3 regions of the Brevibacterium sp. 50QC2O2 genome follow, and region 2 is predicted to be linked to each of the others. Evidence: riboswitches for the same ligand, from Rfam matches in the RefSeq annotation. Region 2 holds a riboswitch; each other region holds the start of a gene.
What was found. A riboswitch is a leader RNA that binds a small molecule or an ion and turns the genes downstream of it on or off. The one in region 2 is predicted to bind thiamine pyrophosphate.

Region 1: another riboswitch for thiamine pyrophosphate. It lies ahead of thiE (thiamine phosphate synthase); the one in region 2 lies ahead of NQ038_RS14875 (ECF transporter S component).
Region 3: another riboswitch for thiamine pyrophosphate. It lies ahead of NQ038_RS12975 (3-oxoacyl-ACP reductase); the one in region 2 lies ahead of NQ038_RS14875 (ECF transporter S component).

What each region holds. Positions count from the first base shown of each region.
Region 1 is NZ_JANIJZ010000003.1:248,392-256,214, forward strand. It holds gene guaB (IMP dehydrogenase) at 145-1,665, shown strand; gene NQ038_RS04235 (VOC family protein) at 1,811-2,809, shown strand; gene NQ038_RS04240 (acyl-CoA thioesterase domain-containing protein) at 2,877-3,716, opposite strand; TPP riboswitch at 3,784-3,915, shown strand; gene thiE (thiamine phosphate synthase) at 3,903-4,634, shown strand; gene thiD (bifunctional hydroxymethylpyrimidine kinase/phosphomethylpyrimidine kinase) at 4,631-5,536, shown strand; gene NQ038_RS04255 (TenA family protein) at 5,585-6,355, shown strand; gene NQ038_RS04260 (alcohol dehydrogenase catalytic domain-containing protein) at 6,500-7,675, shown strand.
Region 2 is NZ_JANIJZ010000033.1:6,139-13,961, reverse strand. It holds gene NQ038_RS14895 (bifunctional 2-methylcitrate synthase/citrate synthase) at 1-1,022, opposite strand, end outside; gene prpB (methylisocitrate lyase) at 1,019-1,924, opposite strand; gene NQ038_RS14885 (MmgE/PrpD family protein) at 1,924-3,423, opposite strand; gene nadC (carboxylating nicotinate-nucleotide diphosphorylase) at 3,711-4,688, shown strand; TPP riboswitch at 4,710-4,816, shown strand; gene NQ038_RS14875 (ECF transporter S component) at 4,842-5,456, shown strand; gene NQ038_RS14870 (ECF transporter S component) at 5,461-7,823, shown strand, end outside.
Region 3 is NZ_JANIJZ010000018.1:11,584-19,406, forward strand. It holds gene NQ038_RS12940 (antibiotic biosynthesis monooxygenase) at 1-184, opposite strand, end outside; gene NQ038_RS12945 (DUF4190 domain-containing protein) at 461-1,243, shown strand; gene NQ038_RS12950 (hypothetical protein) at 1,362-2,003, shown strand; gene NQ038_RS12955 (DUF3592 domain-containing protein) at 2,007-2,567, shown strand; gene NQ038_RS12960 (VOC family protein) at 2,783-3,151, opposite strand; gene NQ038_RS12965 (MarR family winged helix-turn-helix transcriptional regulator) at 3,287-3,769, shown strand; gene nhaA (Na+/H+ antiporter NhaA) at 3,851-5,197, opposite strand; TPP riboswitch at 5,432-5,554, shown strand; gene NQ038_RS12975 (3-oxoacyl-ACP reductase) at 5,664-6,440, shown strand; gene NQ038_RS12980 (LLM class flavin-dependent oxidoreductase) at 6,446-7,771, shown strand.

The DNA of each region.
Region 1 (7,823 bases), on a different contig from region 2:
GCGCCACCGGGCGGGGAATATGATTGACGAAATCAAAGTTTGAACTGCACATCTTCTGGCCCGGAGCCGGCGAACCAGCCGGTGGCCCGGCCCGGAGGGTAGGGACAGACGACGAACGACCTACCAATCTTTGAGAGGGCACCCATGGGCAGCGGCAATTCCGTAGTAGACAACGATCCATTCGCACTGACAGGTCTGACGTACGACGACGTCCTGCTGCTGCCCGGGGACACGGACGTCATCCCGTCCGAGGCCTCGACCCGGACGCGTCTGACCCGCGAGATCGACATCAACATTCCCCTGGTGTCGGCGGCGATGGACACCGTGACGGAATCGCGCATGGCGATCGCCATGGCCCGCATCGGCGGCATCGGCATCATCCACCGCAATCTGAGCAAGGAGGACCAGGCGGCCCAGGTCGACTACGTCAAGCGCAGTGAATCGGGGATGATCTCCGATCCGGTGACGATCACGGCGGATAAGACACTGGCCGAACTGGACGAGGTCTGCGCGCAGTACCGCATCTCCGGCCTGCCCGTGGTCGACGAGTCCGGCGTCCTGGTGGGCATCGTGACCAACCGCGATCTGCGCTTCGTATCGCATTCGAAGTACGAGACAACCACGGTCGCCCAGATCATGACCAAGTCGCCGCTGATCACTGCTCAGGTCGGCGTTGCGCCCAATGACGCCTACGCCCTGCTGGCCGAACACAAGATCGAGAAGCTGCCGCTGGTCGATGAGCACAATGTGCTCCAGGGCCTCATCACGGTCAAGGACTTCGTCAAGACCGAGGAATACCCCGATGCCTGCCGCGACGGCGAGGGCCGGCTGCTGGTGGGCGCCGCGATCGGCTTCTACGGTGACTCCTATGAGCGCGCCGGCCTGCTGGCCGACGCCGGTGTGGACGTGCTGGTCGTGGACACCGCCAACGGCCACGCCCGCGGCGTGACCGACATGATCAAGCGCCTCAAGTCGGACAAGGCCTTTGCCGGGGTGCAGATCATCGGCGGCAACGTCGCCACGCGTGAGGGTGCGCAGGCGCTCATCGACGCGGGTGCGGACGCCATCAAGGTGGGCGTGGGCCCGGGCTCCATCTGCACGACCCGGATCGTCGCCGGCGTCGGCGTTCCCCAGGTCACGGCGGTCCACCTGGCCTATCAGGCGGCCAAGGCGGCCGGCGTTCCGGTCATCGCCGATGGCGGCCTGCAGTACTCCGGCGATATCGGCAAGGCCCTGGTCGCCGGTGCAGAATCGGTCATGCTGGGGTCCCTGTTCGCCGGCACTCGTGAGGCCCCCGGCGAACTCATCCTGGTCAACGGCAAGCAGTACAAGTCCTACCGCGGCATGGGGTCGCTGGGTGCTATGGCCCCGCGCAAGGGCAAGTCGTACTCTAAGGACCGCTACTTCCAGGCCGATGTCGCCACCGATACGGAACTCATCCCGGAGGGCATCGAGGGCCGCGTGGCCTACCGCGGGCAGCTCAAGAACGTCGCCTACCAGCTGACCGGCGGCCTGCGCCAGACCATGTTCTACGTGGGCGCGCGCACGATCCCGGAGCTGCGGGCAAACGGCCGTTTCGTCCGCCTGACCACGGCGGGTCTGAAGGAAAGCCACCCGCACGACATCCAGATGACGGTCGAGGCGCCGAACTACCACTCGCACTGAGTCCCATCGTCTGAGTCGCGGTGCCGCGTGGCCGGGACCCGCCATGGACCCATCCAGGGGTCCGGCGGGTTCCGGCCACGCGGCGTTTTCGCAGATGGGCGGGCAAAGGGGCGACATATCGCTCCGGCGGTCGCACACTTGTGGCATGACACCGAACCCCGTTCCAGACCCCAGACCGCCCACCGACGAAACCGAACGGACCCCGCTGGCCGTCTCCCTGTGGTTCGACAGGTGCGCACAGGATGCCGTTGAGCACTACACCAGGGCGTTTCGCTCCGTCACCGTCGAACGCGCCGAGAACTACCCGGCCGATCCCGCAGAGCTCCCTGACTTCCAACGCGATTTGGCCGGCGAACTCCTGGCGCTCGACCTGCGGATCGAGGACCTGGACTTCACCTTCATCAACGCCGATGACACCTTCCGGCCCACTCCGTCGCTCAACCTGACCGTCAACTTCGATCCGGCCCGGCACACCGATGCCCGTGCCTATCTGGACCGGGTCCGCGCGGTGCTGATGGAGGGTGGCCGCGAACTGATGCCGCTGGACGCCTATCCGTTCAGCCCGCACTACGCCTGGGTTGAGGACCGCTTCGGGGTGAGCTGGCAGCTGATGGTGACGAACCCGGACGGGCAGCCCCGACCGTTCCTGCTGCCCTCGCTGAGCTTCGGCGGTCCCCAGCAGAACCGGGCGGCCGAGGCCGTCGACTACTATCTGCAGACCTTCACCCGGATCTTCGGCCCCGACCTCCCCAGCGGACTGGGACACCTGTACACCTATGGCGAGTTCGGCGGGGTCCCGGACCTGGGCCCGGGGGTCGAATCGCCGGTTACCGCCGAATCCGTGATCCACGCGGACTTCCGGCTCGCCGGGCAGTGGTGCACGGCGATGGACCCAGGGGCAGGCCAGGACTTCACCTTCACGGAGGGTGTCTCGCTCATCGTCTACGCGCAGGACCAGGCGCAGATCGACGCACTGTGGGAGGCACTGTCGCATGTCCCGGAGGCCGAGGCCTGCGGCTGGTGCAAGGATCGCTTCGGCCTGAGCTGGCAGATCGTCCCGCGCACCTGGCCGGAGCTGAGCACCAGGCCGGGGGCCTATCAGACGATGATGGGCCAGAAGAAGATCATCATCGCCGAATACTGAGTTCGGCTCGACCCCGGCCGGATTCCCCGGGACCGACCGTGATCCGGCCGCTGGGAACGGCCGAGGTTCAGGCCGGCCGAGGCGCGGCGCCACCGCCGGCACGGCGCTTGCGGAACAGGACCTGCTGGCTGATCGAGGCCAGCAGGACGCCGGAGGAGTCGGTGATGTCCCCGTGGTAGAGCCCGCGCCCGTAGGCCACGGAGCGGGGCCGCAGGTCCATCAGCATCCACTCCTCGGCGTCCATCGGGCGGTGGAACCACAGAGTGTGGTCCAGGCTCGACTGCGATTGGAACTCTTCGGTGTTGTACGTGCCGATGCCCGACGAGATGTCGGAAAGATAGGTCACCGCCAGGATGTTCATGAGGTCGCGGCTGATCGTCGCAGCCCCCACCCCGGTGCGGCTGAGATCGGCCGTGCAGCGGGCCCAGAAGCGCTGCGGATAGTCGGGTTCGGGGAAACCCGGTTCGGTCCTCCGGCCCTCGAAGCTGAACAGCCGGGGGATCGGGTAGAACTCGTTCATCGGCAACTCGTGGTCGTTCAGCGCCGTATCGCCCTGCACATCGGGGGACTTCCCCGGCAGTGCGAAGGACGCCGACATATTGAAGATGACCCGTCCGTTCTGCAGTGCCACCACGCGCCGGGCCGAATAGGAACCACCGTCGCGGTCGCGGAAGACCTGGAAGACCGTGGGCTTCGAGGCGTCGCCGGGCCGCAGGAAGTATCCGTGCAGAGAGTGCGGCAGGCGCCCGGAGTCCACGGTCAGGGCCGCGGCCAGCAGGGATTGGGTGGCGACCTGGCCGCCGTAGAGCGCGAAGGGTTCGTCGAAGACGAAGCCGGCGCGGTAGATGTTGAGGTCGATCTTCTCCAACTGCAGAAGATTGAGCAGGCTGCCGGGTGCTTCGGTCACGGTTCCTCCAAGGTTCGGGCTATGCGGGGATACCCCAACTCTAGACTGCCGTGGATGTTAGTGTGGAGCCGATGACACGGGGTGCCCAGGTAGTCGCACCGGCGCGGGTTCGTGCCGCCGCCGGCCGGCCAGGGCTGAGAACACACCCGTCGAACCTGTCTGGATAACTCCTGCGAAGGGATGGTCATGATTGACCCCGCTGTGCTCAACCCCCGCCTGATCCCCTACGATTTCAGCCTGTATTTGGTGACCGACACCGCGATGTGCACCGCCGCCGGGCGCGGCGTGGCCGACACCGTCGCAGCCGCTGTCACCGGCGGCGCCTCGGTCGTGCAGGTGCGCGAGAAACACGCCTCCGACGCCGAGGTCCTGGCCCTGACCCTGGACGTGTTCGCCGCCCTGCGCGGCATCCCCGCACCGGCCGGGACGGCGGCCGAGAACGTCCCCGTGTTCCTCGACGACCGCGTCGAAGTCGTCGCCGAACTGCGTCGGCGCGGCCTGCCCGCCCACATCCACGTGGGCCAGACGGACATGCCGCCGGCCCAGGTCCGCGCCCGCCTGGGCGCCGAACCCCTGCTGGGCCTGTCCGCCCACACCGCCGAACAGTTCGCCGTCGCCGCCAAGGCCGGGGGAGTGGACCTGTTCGGAGTCGGCCCCGTCTGGGCCACCCGGACGAAGGACGTGCAGCGCCCAGCACTGGGCGTCGAGCACTGGACCGAACTGAACCGGGAGGCACTGGAACTCGGGATCCCCGCCGTGGCGATCGGCGGGATCAAGGGCCACAACGTCCACGAACTCGCCGGCGCCGGCGCCCTGGGCGTGTGCGTGGTCTCCGATATCTGCACTGCAGCCGATCCCGAGGCCGCAGCGCGGTCGATCCGCGCGGCCTACCTCGGCGCGCAGGGGGAGAACCGATGAGCACTGCGCCGACGAACACCGTGCCGAACCCCACGCCGTTGAATACAGTGAACAGGCCCCCGATCGCCCTGACGATCGCCGGCACCGATCCGTCGGGGGGCGCCGGCATCCACGCCGACCTCAAGAGCTTCGCCGCCCGTGGAGCCTACGGCACCTCCGTCATCACCGCCCTGGTCGCCCAGAACACCCATGGTGTGTCCCGCGTCTACGGGATCGATGCGGACTTCGTTGCCGACCAGTTCGACTCGGTGCTCGGGGACATGCCCGTGGACGCGGCGAAGACCGGGATGTTGGGCACCCGAGAGCTGGTCGACCTGACCGTGGACAAACTCGCAGAGACCCCCGTGCCCCACCTGGTCGTCGACCCCGTCATGGTCTCGACCTCGGGACACCGGCTGCTCGACGCCGACGCGATCGGCGCGGTGCGCGCGCGCCTGCTGCCGGTCGCCTCGGTCATCACCCCGAACCTGCCGGAAGCGGCCCTGCTGCTCGGCGATGACGTCGCCGAGGCCCGCGACGAGTCCCAGATGACGGCCCAGGCCCGCGAACTCGTGGCGCGCGGGGCCGGGGCGGCCCTGGTCAAGGGCGGCCACGGCACCGGCGGCACAGTCTTCGACGTGCTCGCCGTCGCGGATGGCCACGGGGCGACTTCGGTGCACGTGTACACGCACCCACGGGTCGCCTCGGCCAATACCCACGGCACCGGCTGCACCTTGTCCGCCGCCATCACCGCGGAACTGGCTCGCGGGGCACAGCTGGAGCCCGCGGTCTTCGAGGGCCTGGAGTACCTGGGCCGGGCCCTGGCCGCGGCGGCGGGCTGGAACCTGTCGCTGGACCCGGCCGGCGCCCACGGGCCGGTCGACCACCTGGTCGATCTGCGCCCCGTGCGCGCACGAGCCTGAGCACCCGAAACCCGACCTGAGCACCCGAAACCCGAGGAAGGATACACCATGGTCGACTACCACCTGTTCAGCCAGGGCCCGCGCACGCGCGAGCTGTGGAATTCCGTACACGACGTCATCACCCGGATCGAGGAACTCGACTTCCTGGGCCAACTGGCCGACGGCACACTCGGCCACGAGGCCTTCGTGAACTACCTGTTGCAGGACGAGCTGTACCTGGACGGCTATGCCCGGGCCATGAGCCTGCTGGGGGCGGCCGCACCCAGCAACGACCAGACCCGCTTCTGGGTCTTGGCCGCAGGCGAGGCGATCGCCGATGAACAGTCGATGCACGCCGAATTGCTGGCGGACCCCGGGTTCTCAACGATCGCCGACCGGCTTTCGACCGCGGCCGGTGTGATCGGGGCGGCCTGGCCCGCCGGCGGGGCCAACCCCACGACACTGGGCTACACCTCCTATCTGCTCAGCCAGGCGGCGAGCGCACCCTATGCGGTGGGAGTCGCCGCGATCCTGCCGTGCTTCTGGGTGTACGCGCACATCGGCAAGGTCCTGGTTCAGCGGGTGCGGGCGGGGTCCCGCGATCTGGCGGGGCATCCCTTCGCGACCTGGATCGAGGCCTACGACAGCCCCGACTTCGACGCATCGGTGGTGGGGGCCGTGGGCATCCTCGAGGGCCTGCTGGAGGCCGCGCCGAAGGCCGAGCTCACGCGCATGGTCCAGACGTTCCGCCAGGCGTGCCTGTACGAACTGCACTTCTGGGCGGCGGCCCATGTGGGCCAGGACTGGCAGGAGCCGAATCACCGCACCCCGCGGGGATGAGGGCCGGCGGGGCCGGGACCCCGCAGTGCCCGGACCCGAGAGAGCGCGTCGGGACGTGTGCCGGAGCGGCCCCGGGTGCGTGCCGTGGAGATATGCGTGCGCGGTAATGTGGGGACGAACGAAACCCCGAAGAAAGGCAGATCGATGAAGATTCGCGGAGCAGTGCTGCGCACCATGGAGGCTCCCCGGCCCTACGCCGAATCGAAGCCCCTGGACGTCGTCGAAGTCGAACTCGACGCCCCCGGCCCCGGCGAGGTCCTGCTGAAGATGACGGCGGCCGGCCTGTGCCACTCCGATCTGTCCGTGGTCAACGGCAACCGCCCCCGCCCGCTGCCGATGCTGCTGGGCCATGAGGGCGCCGGCATCGTCGAACAGGTGGGCCCCGGTGTGAGCGACCTGGCCGTCGGCGACCACGTGGTCACCGTCTTCCTGCCGCGTTGTGGGAAGTGCGAGAACTGCCTGACAGACGGCAAGCTGCCGTGCATTCCCGGCAGCGCCAGCAACAACGCCGGCTATCTGCCCGGCTTCGACACCGCTGCCGATGCGGACGTGCCCCGCGATGGCAACGGGATCGCGCAGCTGACCCGGCTCCATGAGATCGACGCAGCCGGCAATGTCACGGGGGACCTCTACCACCACCTGGGCGTTTCGGTGTTCGCCGATCACGCGGTGGTCAACCAGGCCTCGGTCGTCAAGGTCGGCGCCGACGTCCCGCCCGAGGTCGCAGCGCCCCTGGGCTGTGCGGTGCTCACCGGCGGCGGCGCCGTCATCAACGCCGGCAAGCCGCAGCCGGGCCAGGACGTGATGATCGTGGGCCTCGGCGGTGTCGGCATGGCCGCCCTCATCACCGCGCTGGGCCTCGATGGGGTGCGCGTGATCGCGGTGGATGCGAACCCGGACAAGCTGGTGCGGGCCAAGGAGCTGGGTGCTGCCGCGGCCTTCACCCCGGCACAGGTAGCCGAACAGGGAGTCAAGGCACCGGTGGTCGTCGAGGCGGCCGGGCATCCCGCGGCCTTCGAAACCGCCTTCGAGGCGACGGCGGTGGGCGGCACGACCGTGACCGTGGGCCTGCCGGCGCCCGACGCCACCTCCTCGATCCACCCGGTGGTCCTGACCAGTGAGGCGCGCACCGTGATCGGCTCCTACCTGGGCTCGGCCGTACCCGCCAGGGACATCCCGAAGTACGCCCAGCTGTGGCGGGAGGACCGGCTGCCGGTGAAGGAACTCGTGTCCTCGACGATGCGCCTGGACCAGATCAACGAGGCCATGGACACCCTGGCCGACGGTAAGGCGATCCGTCAGGTCATCCTGTTCGACTGAGCTTCCGAGCCCGGCCGATTCCAGGGCCCCGGCACCGTTCCCAATACCACGGAACGGGACCGGGGCCCTGATCTATTTCTGCTAGAACGCTGTGAAAGGAGTATGCTGTCCAAGGAATATACCCAAGTTGACAACGCTGTCGGCGGTC
Region 2 (7,823 bases):
GTCCAGCCGGTGATGCGGCTCATGACGAAGATCGGGGTGAACTGATCCGTGTCGAAGCCCATCAGGTGGTACGCGGGGCCCGAGGGGTAGTCCAGGTTCGGGTAGATCCCCTTACGGCCCACGAAGTCCTCTTCGAAGGTGTTGTAGAGGTCCAGCAGATCCTTGGCGTCCTTGACGGCGACCATTTCCTCGAAGGCCTTGCGCATGGTGGGAACGCGCGAATCGCCGTTCTTGTACACGCGGTGGCCGAAGCCCATGATCTTTTCCTTGTTGGCCAGCGCCTTGTCGATCCAGGCCGAGGCCTTGTCGGCCGTGCCGACCTCTTCGAGCATCGCCATAACGGCCTCGTTCGCGCCACCGTGCAGCGGGCCCTTCAGGGCGCCGACGGCACCGGCGACCGCGGAGTACATATCCGAGGTCGTCGAGGTGATGACGCGGGCGGTGAACGTCGAAGCGTTGAAGGAGTGCTCCGCGTACAGGATCATCGAGATGTCGAAGCACTTGACGACCTCGTCGGCCGGAACCTCGTCGAAGACCATCTTGAAGAAGTTCGCGGCGTAGCCCAGGTCCTCGGTGGGTGCCACCGGGTCCAGGCCGTGACGGCGGCGGTGGTCGATCGCGACGATCGTGGGCAGCTGTGCGTAGAGGCGTTCGGCCTTGGCGCGGTTGGCGTCCTCACCGTCGTATTCCGCTTCCGGATCCCAGGCGCCCAGCCAGGACACCGCCGTCTGCACGACGTGCATCGGGTGGCAGTCCTTGGGCAGCTGCAGGATCAGGTCGACCAGCTCGGGTGCGATGGCGCGCTGTGCGCGTTCACGGGCCGTGAAGTCCGCCAGCTGGGCCGCGGTCGGCAGCTCGCCGTTCCAGATCAGGTAGGCGACCTCTTCGAACGTGCAGTTCGCCGCCAGGTCCTGTACCGCGTAGCCGCGGTAGGTCAGGGAGTTGGTTTCCTGGACGACCTTGGAGACCGCCGTGTAATCGACGGTGACGCCGGCCAGGCCCTTCTTGATGTCCTCGCTCACTTGTGTCCCTCCTGAGAGAAGTTGAAGACGTGGGAGTCGAATTCGTTATATGCCGCGTAATCGATGGTGTCGTACAGATCCGCGCGGGTCTGCATACCGTCGACCACGTTGATCTGAGTGCCCTCGGACCGGATGGTCTGCAGGCCGCGCTTGATCGCGCCCATCGCGATGCGCAGCGTGGTCACCGGGTAGATGACCAGCTTGACGCCGGCATTCGCCAGCTGTTCGGTGGTGTACAGATCGCTCTTGCCGAACTCGGTCATATTGGCCAGGATCGGCACGTCCAGGGCGTTCGCCATCTTCTCGAACTCGCCCAGGTCGCGCATGGCCTCGGGGAAGATCAGGTCCGCACCGGCGGCCGCATAGGCCTTGGCACGGTCGATCGCGGCGTCCAGGCCCTCACCGGCGCGGGCGTCGGTCCGGGCGGAGATGACGAAGTTGTCGTCACGGCGGCCGCGCACGGCAGCGGAAATCCGCTTGACCATTTCGGCGGTCGACACGACCTCCTTGCCGTCGAGGTGGCCGCAGCGCTTCGGGTTGACCTGGTCCTCCAGGTGCATCCCGGAGATCCCGGCGTCCTCGAACTCCTGCACGGTACGGGCGACGTTCATCGCCTCGCCCCAGCCGGTGTCGGCGTCGATGAAGGTCGGCAGGTTCGTCACCCGCGCGATGTTGCGCCCGTGGTCGGCGACCTCGGTCAGGGTGGTCAGTCCGATATCGGGCAGGCCCTGCGAGGCGGAGAATGCGCCACCGGAGATGTAGACGCCCTCGAAGCCGGTCTGTTCGATCAGTTGTGCGTTGATCGGGTTGATGGCACCGGGGAACTGGACGATCTTATCGCCGGCCAGCAGGGCGCGGAAGTCCGCGCGGCGTTCGGCGGCGGTCCTGGTTGCTCCCAACATCAGAAGATCCCCTTCGAGCCGGAGTGCTTCAGACCTTCCACTGCGAAGGACAGGCCGCGGATGCCGTCCGCATCGAGTTCGCGCAGGTTCTGAGCCAGGTCCAGGAAGCGGTTCTGCTCGGACTCGCTGACGATACCCTCGGCCAGGGTACGGAACTTCTGGATGTAGTTCTCACGCCCGAAGGGCCGGGCGCCCAGCGGGTGGGCGTCGGCCACCGCCAGTTCGTCGACCAGCTTCGAGCCGTCCTCGAACTCGATCTCCACGCGACCGCCGAAGGCCATCTCGTTGGGATCGGTCGAGTGGTAACGACGCGTCCACTCGGGGTCTTCCTCGGTGGAGATCTTGTGCCACAGTTCCACGGTGTCCGGCCGGGCGGCGCGTTCGGGAGCGTAGGAGCGCTCGTGGTGCCAGCCCTGATCCTGCATGGCCACGGCGAAGATGTACATGATCGAGTGGTCCAGCGTTTCGCGGCTGGCCTTGGGATCCATCTTCTGCGGGTCGTTGGCGCCCGTGCCGATGACGTTGTGCGTGTGGTGCGAGGTGTGGATCGTGATGTGCTTGATCTTGGACAGGTCCTCGATCTCACCGCCGAGCTTGCGGGCCAGGTCGATCAGGGCCTGTGCCTGGTATTCCGCGGAGTGCTCCTTCGTGTAGGAGTCCAGAATCGCGCGCTTGGCCTCGCCGGCACCGGGCAGGCCCACGGTGTAGTGGGCGTCGGGGCCGTCCAGGATCCAGGCGATGACGCCGTCTTCGCCTTCGTAGATCGGGTTGGGCGAGGTCTCCCCGCGCATCGCGCGGTCCACGGCCTCGACTGCCATCTTGCCCGCGAACGCCGGCGCGTGCGCCTTCCAGGAGGAGATCAGGCCCTTGCGGGACTGACGGGTCGCGGTGGTCACGTGCAGGGCCTGGCCGATCGCCTCGTAGGTGACGTTCGGATCCAGGTGCAGCATGGCGCCCAGGCCGGCGGCGACCGACGGGCCCAGGTGGGCGACGTGGTCGATCTTGTGTTCGTGCAGGCAGATGCCCTTGGCCAGGTCGATCTGGATCTCGTAGCCGGTGGCGATGCCGTTGATCAGGTCAGCGCCGGAGACGCTGCCCAGGTGCTGGGCGACGGCGATCATCGGGGGGATGTTGTCGCCGGGGTGCGAGTACTCCTTGGCCAGGAAGGTGTCGTGGAAGTCGAGTTCGCGCACGGCCACGCCATTTGCGAAGGCGGCCCATTCGGGGGAGATGTGGTCGCTCAGCGGCTGGCCGAAGACGGTCGCACCCGGTTCGAGCTTGTGGGGCAGGGCCTGTTCGCGGGCGTGGGTGGGCGCCTTGCGATTGACGGAGGCGGCTGCGACGGAGGCGTTGTCGATGACACGGTTGATCACCATGTCCGCGACTTCCGATTCGATCGCGACCGGGTCGGCTGCGACCTGGGCGATCTTGTAGGCCAGCTGGTCCTTGCGCTCCAGGTTCTCAGCGCTCTTGTATACCCGGACTTCGTGGTTGATCATGGAGGATGCTCCTATTGTCGACTTTGACCTGATGCCGCGTCCACACCCCAGCCTAACGGTGTGCGCGCCTGGCCGGTAGCCCTGCGGCGCTTGTATGGGGATGCGGGCGACGTGTATCTGCCACCACAAATATATCTTGACATCAAGGTATTTCCCAAACCGTGGGTCCGCCGTTGGTCCGCCCGTGGGTCCAACCACGGGTCCGAACGGCGGACAGGCCGTTCGCTCGAACCGGGGCTCGACCGGACTCCGTCGGCACCGCGTCGAGGCCGCGTAGAGTGGGCCGCGTGAGTATCGAGATCGCCCCCGTGCCCCAGACCGTCATCGACGCCGTGATCGCCCGTGCCCTGGACGAGGACGCCCCCACCGGCGACCTCTCAGCGCAGACCTTCGTCCCCGCCTCCCTGACCACCACGGCCAGGGTCGTCGCCCGCGAACCCGGCGTGATGGCCGGCGGTGCCGTATTCGCCACCGCCATGGAACAGGCGGCCTACCGCACCCAGGCGCCCGGCGCGCCGGCCGGAATCGTCCCGCTGGCAGCGGGCGCCGCCGGCACCGTGTCCGTCCGACAGCTGGTCGCCGAGGGCGCCCCGTTCTCCACCGGAGACGCACTCATCGAGGTCTCCGGCCCCGCCCACGCGGTGCTGCTGGGCGAGCGCACCGGTTTGAACCTGCTGCAGCGCCTGTGCGCGATCGCCGCGCTGACCGCGCGCTATGTGGCCGCTGCGAACGCAGGCCGGGCGCAGTCCGACCCGGAGCACGGCACCACGGCACGTCCGGTGCGCGTGGTCGACACCCGCAAGACCACCCCGGGCCTGCGCACCCTGGAGAAGTACGCGGTGCGCGCAGGCGGCGGGCACAATCATCGCGCCGGCCTGTCCGATGCGGTGATGCTCAAGGACAACCACCTGGCCCTCCTGGGCGAGGGCGAGGCGCTGACCGCCGCCCTGCGCGCCGGCAAGGAGAAGCTGGGCCACACCACGCACCTGGAGGTCGAGGTGGATCGTTTCGAGCAGATCGAACCCGTGCTGGCCGCCGGTGTGGACACCATCATGCTGGACAACTTCGGCCCGGCCGAACTGGCCCGCGGCGTGGCCCAGGTGGCCGGGCGCGCCCTGGTCGAGGCCTCGGGCGGGGTGAACCTGGAGACGATCGGGGCGATCGCCGCCAGCGGGGTCGACATCGTCTCCGTCGGCGCGCTGACGCATTCGGTGGTCAACCTGGACCTGGGCCTGGACACCGTCGAGGACGTGCTCACCGTCTGAGCCGACCGCGTTATAGTGGAGGGACAACGACAGGGGAGCGCCACAAGGGGCGCTGAGAGTGCAGTGAACTGCAGACCCTCGAACCTGCTGCGGTTAGGACCGCCGAAGGAAGTCGAGTTCTCTTTCCCCTCCTGATCATCACAGGAGGCGAGCATGACCGATCATGCTGTCCACAATTCCGTGTCCACCCGCAGCACCTTCCGCTGGCGAGTCGTCGACATCGTCACCGCATCCGTGCTCGGCGTGGTGTGCGGACTGATCTTCTGGCTGTGGGCCGCGGCCTGGAGCTTCGTCGAACCGCTGTTCGCATTCTTCCCGCCGGCCTCCGGCCTGCTCAGCGCCGGCTGGGTGCTGGCCGGACCACTTGCCGGACTCATCATCCGCAAACCGGGCGCGGCCCTCTATGCTGAGGTATTGGCCGCCATCGCCGAGGCCACGCTGGGCTCCCACTTCGGCTTCGGCGCGATCATCTCCGGGCTCTGTCAGGGGCTGGGCGCCGAACTCGCGTTCACGGTCCTGGCCTACCGCCGCTTCGGCTTCGGCACCGCGCTGTTCTCCGGCGCGCTGGCCGGCCTGGCCCTGGGCCTGAACGAGAACCTGCTGTACAACACCGAATGGCTGCCCGCGTGGAAGTTGACGTATCTGGGCACGACCGCGGTATCCGGACTGGTGATCGCGGGTGTGCTCATGTGGGCGGCCGTGAGGGCACTGGCACGTACCGGCGCGCTGTCCGCATTCGCAGCGGGCAGGGCGAAACAGGAGGTTTGAGACTGTGAGCGTTGAAGCGACGACCCGGGGCGGCACACCACCGCGCGCCGTGGGGAACCGGCTGAGCTGGCGGGTCGTCGACATCGTCACGGCATCCGTGCTGGCGGTGGTCTGCGGCGTCATCTACTGGATCTGGTCGGCCGGCTGGACCTTCATCACCCCGGCCTTCGCGGCCTTCCCGCCCGGCGACGGGATCCTCTCGGGCACCTGGGTGCTGGCCGGGCCCCTGGCCGGGCTCATCATCCGCAAGCCGGGTGCTGCCCTCTACGCCGAGGTCCTGGCCGCCGTGACCGAGGCCGTGCTGGGCTCCCACTTCGGGTTCTCCATCCTGCTGACCTCCCCCATTCAGGGACTGGCCGCGGAGCTGGCCTTCGCCGTCTTCGCCTACCGCCGCTTCGGCTTCCCGGTCGTGCTGTTCTCCGGATTGCTTACGGGTACGGCGCAGGGCTGCATCGACAATATCGTTCTCTACGCCGAATGGCTGCCCGTGTGGAAGACGTCCAGGATCGCGTTCTGCGCGGTCTCCGGGCTGCTCATGGCCGGCCTGTTCGTGTGGTGGATCGTGCGCGTCCTGGCCCGCGCCGGAGCACTGACCGCATTCGCCGCCGGGCGCGGTGCCGACGAAGCGCCGGGCTCCCGCGGTTCCGCAGCCGAGGCCACTGCCGGTTCCGACCGAACGCGCGCCACCGCGGCCGGCGCCCCGACCGGTACCTCGACCGGCGGCTCCCCCGCACCGGGCGCCTCGGCCGACGGGCGATCCGACGTAACCGACCGGAGACCGGATGACCCCGCCGTCGTCCCCGCCGAGGTCGTGGCCAGGGACTTCTCCTACCGGCACGCCGGCCGCAAACGCGCGGCCTTCTCCCACCTGTCCCTGACGATCCCGGCCGGCCAGAAGGTATTGCTGGCGGGGGCCTCGGGCGCGGGGAAGTCGACCTTCCTGCACGCCCTGGCCGGGGTCCTGCCGGCCGAATCCGGCTACGCCACCGGAGAACTGCTGGTCGCCGGCGCCGCGCCCGATCCGACTCGCGGGACCTGCGGCCTGGTGCTCCAGGACCCCGATTCGCAGGCGGTCATGTCGAAGATCGGCCACGACGTCACCTTCGGGCTGGAGAATCTGCGGGTGCCCGCCGAACAGATCCCGGCCAGGGTCGCCCACGCGCTGGACCTGGTGGGCCTGGACTATCCGCTGGACCATCCGACCACGGCCCTGTCCGGCGGGCAGAAGCAGCGCCTGGCAATCGCCGGGGTCGTCGCGATGCGCCCTGGCCTGCTGATCCTCGACGAGCCGACCGCCAACCTCGACCCCGAGGCCGCCGTGGCCATCCGCGATGTCATCGTCGACGCCGCCACCGCGACCGGCGCCACCGTGGTGCTGGTCGAACACCGCCTGCCGCTGTGGGCCGAACACGTGGACCGGATCGTGGTGCTCGGCGCCTCGGCCGACGACGCCGAGGGCACCCGGATCATCGCCGACGGATCGCCCAAGGCGGTGCTCGGCGATGAACTGCTGCGCCCGCACCTGCGCGCGGCGGGCCTGTGGCTACCCGGCGAGGCTGTCGAGGTCCCCGACGACATCCCCGACGGCTCCCTTGGCACCACCGACACCGGGCAGATCGCCGCGGTGGGCGCTGCCGGCCGGGACGCCTCCGGTAGGGACGCCGCAAGCGGTGTGGCCCCCGCACAGCCCCTGCTGTCCACCCATGCCCTGCAGGTGGGCCGCGAGTCCCGCGCCGTGGCACGGGTGCCGGGACTCGAACTGCACCCCGGCACGGTGCTAGCCGTACGCGGTCCCAACGGCGCCGGCAAGACCACCACCGCACTGACCCTGGCGGGCCTGCTTCCTCCGGTGGCGGGCGATGTCGTGGCCGGCGAGGGCCTGGTGCGCCTGCCCGGTGCCGCGCGGGTTCCGAAGTCCACCCATCCGGGCGAGTGGAGTTCCAAGGAGCTGGTCGAACGGATCGGCATGGTCTTCCAGGAACCCGAACACCAGTTCATGCGGCCCAGCGTGCGCGCCGAACTGGAATACGGCCCGCAGCGGGCGGGCTGGGCCGAAGCCGATGTCGCCGCGCGCACCGCGCAGTTGCTCGACGCGCTGCGCCTGACACCCTTGGCCCAGGCCCACCCCAACACCCTGTCAGGCGGTGAGAAGCGCCGGCTCAGCGTGGCCGCGATGATCGCCGCGCGCCCGCCCGTGCTCATCGTCGACGAGCCGACCTTCGGCCAGGACGCCCTGACCTGGGGCGCGCTGGTGGAGCTGTTCGAGGAGCTGATCGCCGGCGGCACCGCGATCGTCGCCGTCACCCACGATGCGGACTTCGCCACCGCGATCGGCGCGCGCACCGTGCATGTCGACCAGGCGGGGAA
Region 3 (7,823 bases), on a different contig from region 2:
CTTCCCGGGTGTCCCAGCGGGTGACGACGAAATACTTGTCCTGGCCGCTGACCGGGCGCAGTAATTCGAAGCCCGCGAATCCCGGTGCCTGGTCCACCGCCTTCTTGCGCGCGGCGAAGCGCTTCTCGATCTCGGCCGCGGCGCCGGGAGGGAAGGTCAGTGCGGTGATGTTGACGAATGCCATGGTGGTCTCGCTTCCCCGCCCAGTTCCCGGGCGGTCGTCGGGGTTTGGAGATTGCGGATAAGCCCACCCTAACAACGTGGGCGCGGTGGGTGCTAGGCGAATGACGAAGATCGGCTGGTACCGTGGCCCGGCGTAACGATCCGATTTCGTAGGCGCGCAGAGGGTGATGAGATGTCCCATCCGAACGATCCCCGGCAACAGGGTTGGTATACCGGCGGTCCCGGTGGAGGGAATCCGCCGGTTCCGGGCTACCCTCCCGCACCGGGGAATGCGCCTGTGAACCCGCCGGGGAACGCTGCGGGTGCCGGGTCCAAGAACGGTGTGGGCCTCTGGGCCATGATCCTGGGCATCGTCGGCTTCATCGTCTGGCCGGCCGGCGTGGTGGCGATCATCCTGGGGATCCTCGGCCTGCGCAACCTCAACCTGAACCGTGCCGACAACAAGGGGCAGACCGTCACGGGTCTGGTCCTGGGGATCTTCACGACGATCGTCGGGTTCATCGTGAGCGTGGCCATCGTGATCGCGTTGATCGTCGGCATCGGGGCGACTTCGCAGGATGACACCGGGGGGATGCACGGTGACTCGGGGATGCAGGGTGATTCCCCGGCCGAGCCGGCACAGCCCGGCTCCGATGGGGACGCAGGGGGTCAGAAGGACTCCGGACAGGAACTGGTGCCGGGGGTGACCATGGAATTGGAGCCCGAGGCGTCCGGCAAGGCGTCCGAGCACGCCGCTCCCGACAGGATCCAGGGGCAGAACCCGGTCTTCCTGCGCGTGCACCTGCGCAATTCCTCGGATGCGGACTTCGCTCCACCGTACCCGCTCATCACGTGCACCTACGGTGGGGGAGCCGAATGTCCGGAGGTCTTCGACAGGAGTGTGTCTCCGACCATCGACGGGACCGACAAGGGATTCCACTCCTCTGTTCCCGCGGGCAAGGACCTGTCCTTCATCACCGCCTATGCCGTACCGGCCGAGCAGATGAAGTCATTGCACCTGAAGTACGAGTTCGCGATCGACGGGCAGGGCCGGCGTGCTCTGGACTTCTCGGCGGGGTGATTCGTCCGGGACACCGGGCGGATCACCCCGGGTGACCTGGGTCTATGGGTCGCAGAGGCGCAATGTGACCTGCGTGATACGTTTAGAAACATGAATAGGTTAAGGATTACATCAGGCGTTGTCGCCGTTGCCGCCACCATCGCCCTGGCCGGGTGCGGGGGAGCCCGAACAGGATTCCCAGCCCTCGCACGCGGCCGCCCAGCCGGCCGAGGCCTCGGCTCCGGGTGTCGATGGGGGTGCCGCGGACGGTGCGGCGGGCGAGGACTCCGCCGCCGCGGGGCAGCAGGGCGGCGGCCCGGTTGCCGACGGTCAGGAGGTGACGGACAAGGAGTACACGTTCCGCCTGCCCGCCGACTGGACGGATGCCAAGACCGTCCCCGGCGCCTCGATTCCCGACGGAATGAAGGTGTGTGCGCTCAAGGGCACCAAGGACGGCATCCCCAATATGAATATCGCGATGACCACCACGACGAGTGCGGATACGACGATCGACGATGTGGAGAAGGACGCGGTATCCCAGATCAAGGACACCGGCGCCAAGAACCCGAAGGAATACGACAAGTTCACCGTCGACGGTGAACAGGCCCTGCACTTCTCGATGGAGAGCCAGAGCAACGGCCGGTCCTTCCTCGCCGACCAGTTCTACCTGCTGCACGGCACGAATGTCTACGTTCTGAGCTTCGGCAACGACCCGAAGGTCAAGCAGGGCGATCGCAACGACATGCTGGTCTCCGTGCTCAACAGCTGGAAGTGGAAGTAGGGCATGGGAAAACGCCGGATGGAGTCGGGGTGGTGGATCACCCCGGCCTGCGCCTTCGCGCTCGCGGCCTTCATGATCGTGCTGGGCGTGTGGGACCGGCAGATCAACCGGTACGAGGCGTCGACGATGACGTCCACGGTGACGGCGAGTGTGCTGGCCGGAGCGAGCGAATCGACGCACCGGGAATGCGGCTCGGAGCAGAAGACGTGCAGCACGACCTACACCTGCACGATTCGGTACGTCTTCACTCCGGACCCGGCCAGGCCCGAGGCCAGGGCCACCGGTGAGGCCGAAGAGTCCGGGCGCTGTGGTGAGCAGCAGGCCGAGGGGACTCAGCGCACCGTCTACTTCGATCCGGCGGATACGGCCCAGTCGACGGTGTCCGACCCCAATGCGGGGTTGAACCGGCACGGCTGGCTGCTGTGGGTGGGTATCGGGGTCCTCAGTCTGGCCTTCGGTTTCGCCGGCATCTGGTTCCACCGCTGGCTGGCGGGCCTCGGCGAGGCGAAGAATGAATCGCGGAAGCAGTCGGCCGGGCCCGCGAGGCCCGAAGGGGCAGGGTAGGCGGGCCCGGCGGGGAACGGCCCGATCCCGGGTGGGCCCGCCATACCGGGATCCTGGCCGCCGATCCCGGTGCGGGGGTCGTGGTCGAGGTGCAAGGTTGAGGGTGCGCGGCAGGTCGAGCTTGAGCGCGTTCGCGGATTGTGACTGGGTGGGCCGTGCTTGTTCGGGTCGCGCTTGTCCGGACTGTGTTTCCGAAGCCGGTGTGCGCATGGCGATCAGGCCTGGTCGTGCACCGTGACGGCGTAGCCGTCCGGGTCCGCGAAGGTGAAGGTCCGGCCGAAGGGGCTGGGCTTGGGCTCCGAGAGGATCGGGGTGCCCGCGGCGGTCAGCGAGTCGTAGAGCCCCTGCACATCGTCGCAGCACAGCCACAGCGCGACTCCCAGACCGGGCTGCTGGACCTGGTCGAGATTGACGCCGGGTAGCGGTTCGCGCACGGCGAAGGCGATCGGGGTGGTGGTGAAGACGATTGCGCCGGGAGGTGCGCTCGGCGCCCGGTGCAGGCCGAGGTGGGTCTCGTAGAACTTCGCCGAGCGCTGCAGGTCGCGTACCTGGAGGGCGATGAAATCGGGTCCGGTGACTGACATGGGGTGTTCCTTACTGTTCGACTGTCCTGGATCGACGATCCTGGACCGATTGTCCTGGTCCGTCCGGGGTTCGGTCCGAAGCCGGAGCGCGATGTCAGGATGCTGACGTAGTCCACTATATGTCAGAATACTTACATGATTCAAGAGGTAAACGCGCGCGCGGCGGGCGAATCCGGAACCGCCGATTCCGGCCCCGAGGATTTGGGGACACTGGTGGGCTACCGGCTCAAAGAAGTGCAGTCGATACTGCGCTCCCGGATGGACGAGACCTTGCGGCCACTGGGCCTGACGACCCCGCAGTACGTCTGCCTGGAGGTACTCAGTCGCACTCCGGGCGCCTCGAACGCGGAGCTGGCCCGCGGCGCCTTCGTCACCCGGCAGACCATGAACACCCTGCTGCGCGGCCTACAGGAGCGGGGCCTGATCGAACGCGCGGTGCGCGCATCCAGTGGCAGGGCACTGCCGATTTCACTCACCGCGGCCGGGCGCGAGCTGCTGGGGGCCGCCGTCGAGCGCACCCACCGGGTCGAGGCCCGCCTGGTCTCCCGGCTCACCGCCGTTCAGCGCGAAACGCTGCAGGAAGCGCTGGCGGCCTGCGTCGAGGGCCTGCGCGATTGAATGTGGACCGTTTGTTTCAGATTCCACTGTTCGAACAGTGGAATCTGAAACAAACGGTCCATGGATGGAGGGCGCGGACCCCTACCGCAGATTGTCGCGGTAGTTGTTCTTGTACATCCGGTTGCGCGGGGCCAGCCATAGCGCGGAGAGCACGGTGGCCAGCACACTGGCCAGCAGGATCGCGATCTTCGCGTCGTTCGCATGCTCTCCGGACACGCCGAAGCTCAGATCGGATACCAGCAGTGCAACCGTGAAGCCCACGCCCGCGACGATCGACACGCCGAACAGATCGGTCCAGGTCACCTGCCGGTCCAGGCGGCCCAGCGGGGTACGGGTGATCAGCCAGGTCGAGGCCATGATGCCGATCGGCTTGCCCAGCACCAGGCCCACCATGATCCCCCAGAACACGGGCGCCTGCAGGGCTGCGACGAAACCGGACCAGCCGCCGATCGCCACGCCGGCGGAGAAGAATGCGAAGATCGGAACGGCGATGGCCGAGGACAGCGGCGAGACCCGGTCGGACAGAATCATGGCCAGGGGGCGCTGCTCGGCCTCCACGCCCGAGGTCGCCGCCGGCGCGTCCTCATCCTCCTCCTCGAGTGCCACCTGGGACGCCGGCTTGGCGCCGTTGGCGGACATGGCCGCCGGCGTCACCAGCCCCAGCACCACGCCGGCAATCGTCGCGTGCACGCCGCTTTGGTACATGCACAGCCAGGCGATTGCGCCGATCGGCAACAGAATCAGCCACATCGCCCAGGCGTGCTTGGCGAAGAATCGGGGGGCGCCGCGGACCAGGAAGAAGTAGGCGAGGATCGGGACCAGCGCGCCCAACAGCCACAGGGGCTGGAGCCCCTGGGCGTAGAAGATCGCGATGATGACGATCGCGATGAGGTCGTCGACCACGGCCAGGGTCATCAGGAAGACCCGCAGTGGGCTGGGCAGCCAGCGACCCATCACCGCCAGGATCGCCAGGGCGAAGGCGATATCGGTGGCCGTCGGAGTGGCCCAGCCCTGTAGGCCCTCGGTCCCGCTGGAGGCCACGATGGCCGCGAAGATGAGTGCCGGCACGATGACCCCGCCGCAGGCCGCGACCATCGGCGTCAGCGCCTGGCGCCAGTCGCGCAGGGCTCCACCGGTGAACTCGAACTTCAGGTCGAGGCCCACGCAGAAGAAGAACACGGCCAGCAGTGCGTCCGCGCACCAGTGGGCCACGCTCAGGTGCAGGGTGGTGAAGCCCAGGGGTAGGTCGAGGTAGGTGTCGCGCACGGCGAAGAACCAGCCCGCCAGTGGGGAGTTCGCGCAGATCACGGCCAGCACCGCCGCGACGATGAGCATGATGCCGCCCAGGTGTTCCCCGCGCAGGGCATTCATGATGGTGGTGCCCAGCGACGGTTTCGCGGGCTTGAGTGTTGTCGGTGTACTGGACATTGGGGTCCTCTTCGGATCGACGGGGTCGCCGGGCACATGCGCAGCACGTGCTCTGACCCCGATTATTCACATGAGAGACCACCCGCGCCGTATACCGTGGGTACGCGCCGAGGTGTTCCCGCCGACCAGACTTCCCGGCACACCGGGGACAACCTTAGCGGCTCATGTCGCCCAGCGCACATTCTGTGTTTCGCCGCGGCCCCTTGCCAGGTGCGCGGGGTCGTGATGTGATGGATGTGTGACACGGGGTACCGCCCGTATGCGCCGGATGAAGATCGGGTGCGACGAGTGGCTGAGAAATACCCGTTGAACCTGATCCAGTTAGCACTGGCGAAGGGATTGTCCGGTGTTCACCGCCCACCGTGGGCCGGTGACAGTGTATGGTCGGCCGGCAGCAGGGTATCCACCCGCGGGCACGACCGGACGCGCACCGATCGCCTTCGCCTCCTATCGAGAGGCATGCATCATGACATCAACCGTTCTTCCGCTCGCCGAGCAGATCGTCCTGGTCACCGGTGGGGCCCGCGGCCTGGGCGCGGCCGTGTCCAGGGCATTCCTGGGCCAGGGCGCCCGCGTCGTCATCGACTATCGTGCTTCGCACGATGCCGCCGGGGCCCTGGCCCAGGAGTTCCCCGACCGGGCACTCGCGATCCAGGCGGACGTCCGGGACCGTGCCCAAGTCGATTCCCTTTTCGCCGAGGCATCCGCCACCTGGGGTGCCCCCGTCACCACGGTGGTCAATAACGCCCTGATCGACTTCTCATTCAACGGTGATGCCCGAGCGAAGGCGGACCGGATCACGTACCCGGAACTCGCCGCGCAGTTCGCCGGTTCCGTTCAGGGCCCACTGAATGTCATCCAGTCGGCGCTGCCCGGCATGACGCGGGCCGGTTTCGGGCGGGTCGTCAACATCGGGACCAATCTGTTCCAGAACCCTGTTGTGCCGTATCACGACTACACCGCCGCCAAGGCGGCACTGCTGTCCCTGACCAGGACGTTCGCCGACGATCTGGGGCCCCGGGGGATTACCGTCAATATGGTCTCCGGTGGACTCCTGCAGACCACCGATGCATCGGCGGCCACCCCGGAAGAGGTCTTCGCCGGGATCGCCGCGAGTACCCCGCTGCGCGCGGTCACAACGCCCGAACAGCTGGCCGACGCGGTGTTGTTCTTCGCCAGCCCCTGGGCGCGGGGCGTGACCGGACAGAATCTCATCGTGGACGGCGGCCTGGTCAAGGGGTGAGGGACGTGACGGTCAAGCAGGCCCATCTCAACCTGTTCATCCACGGTGTCGGCCACCACGCGGCCGCTTGGCGTGCACCGGATGCGCCAAGCGAACACCTCACCGATGTGGAGTACTACAAGGAACTGGCCAGGATCGCCGAACGCGGCAAACTGGACGCCGTGTTCTTCGCCGACGGACAGTCCCTCAGCGGGGACGCAGTGCAGGACGGGCCCGGTTGGGCCCTCGAACCCCTCACTCTGCTGGCCGCCATGAGCCAGGCGACGGATCGTATCGGACTGGTCAGTACTGTGTCGGCCACGTTCTACACGCCGTACCATGCGGCGCGGATGTTGGCCGGTCTGGACCATATTTCAGGAGGGCGCATCGGCTGGAACGTGGTGACCTCGATGTTCGATGCAGAAGCGCAGAACCACGGCATGCCGCACCTGCCGGATCATGCCACCCGTTACGCCAGGGCCGAAGAGTTCGTCGACGTCGTGTTGCGGCTGTTCGATTCCTGGCCGGCCGACTCCATCGTCGTCGAACGGGGAGAGGGGATTGGGGCTTCTGGAGTCCACCCCGGCCGGTATGTCGATGCCGCCATGCTCACCGAGCTCAACCACAGCGGTCGGAATTTCGCGGTGCGGGGCCCGCTCAACGTGCCGAGCCCTCCCCAGGGTCGGCCTGTGCTCTTCCAGGCCGGGGCCTCGGAACAGGGCCGCGACCTGGCCGCGCGCCGCGCGGAGGCAATATATGCGGTGGCCTACGACGCCGAGGCCGGACGTGCCTATCGTGGCGATGTGCGCCGTCGCATCGCCGCCGCCGGGCGCAATCCGGACGCAGTGGCGATTCTGCCCGGTTTGGTGACCTATGTGGGGTCGACCATGGAAGAGGCCCTGGCCAAACAGGCGGCACTCGACGGACTCCTCCCCGTGGAGAACTCGCTGCGGCAGCTCAGCGTGTTCATCGGACAGGACACCTCGGGATGGGACCTGGATGCACCCGTGCCGCCGCTGCCCCCGTTGGAGGAGTTCACGGGGCCCAAAGGCCGCTACGCCACGATTCTGCGCATCATCGCCACTCAACGGCCCACGGTGCGCCGGCTGCTGGGCCGGTTGGCGGCGGGTGGGGGCCATTGCACGATGGTGGGCACACCGGAGTCGATCGCCGACGAGATCGAGATGTGGCTCGATACCGGTGCCGCCGATGGGTTCAATCTGATGCCGCCCTCCCTGCCACAGGGTATCGAGGACTTCGTCGACCATGTCGTGCCCCAATTGCAGCGGCGCGGTAGATTCCGCACGGAATACGTGGGAAAGACCTTGAGAGCTCACCTGGGCCAGTCCTAAGTCGTCCCGCACGGCCCAGCGACATCCGTAACCTGTCCGTCGCAAATCTTCG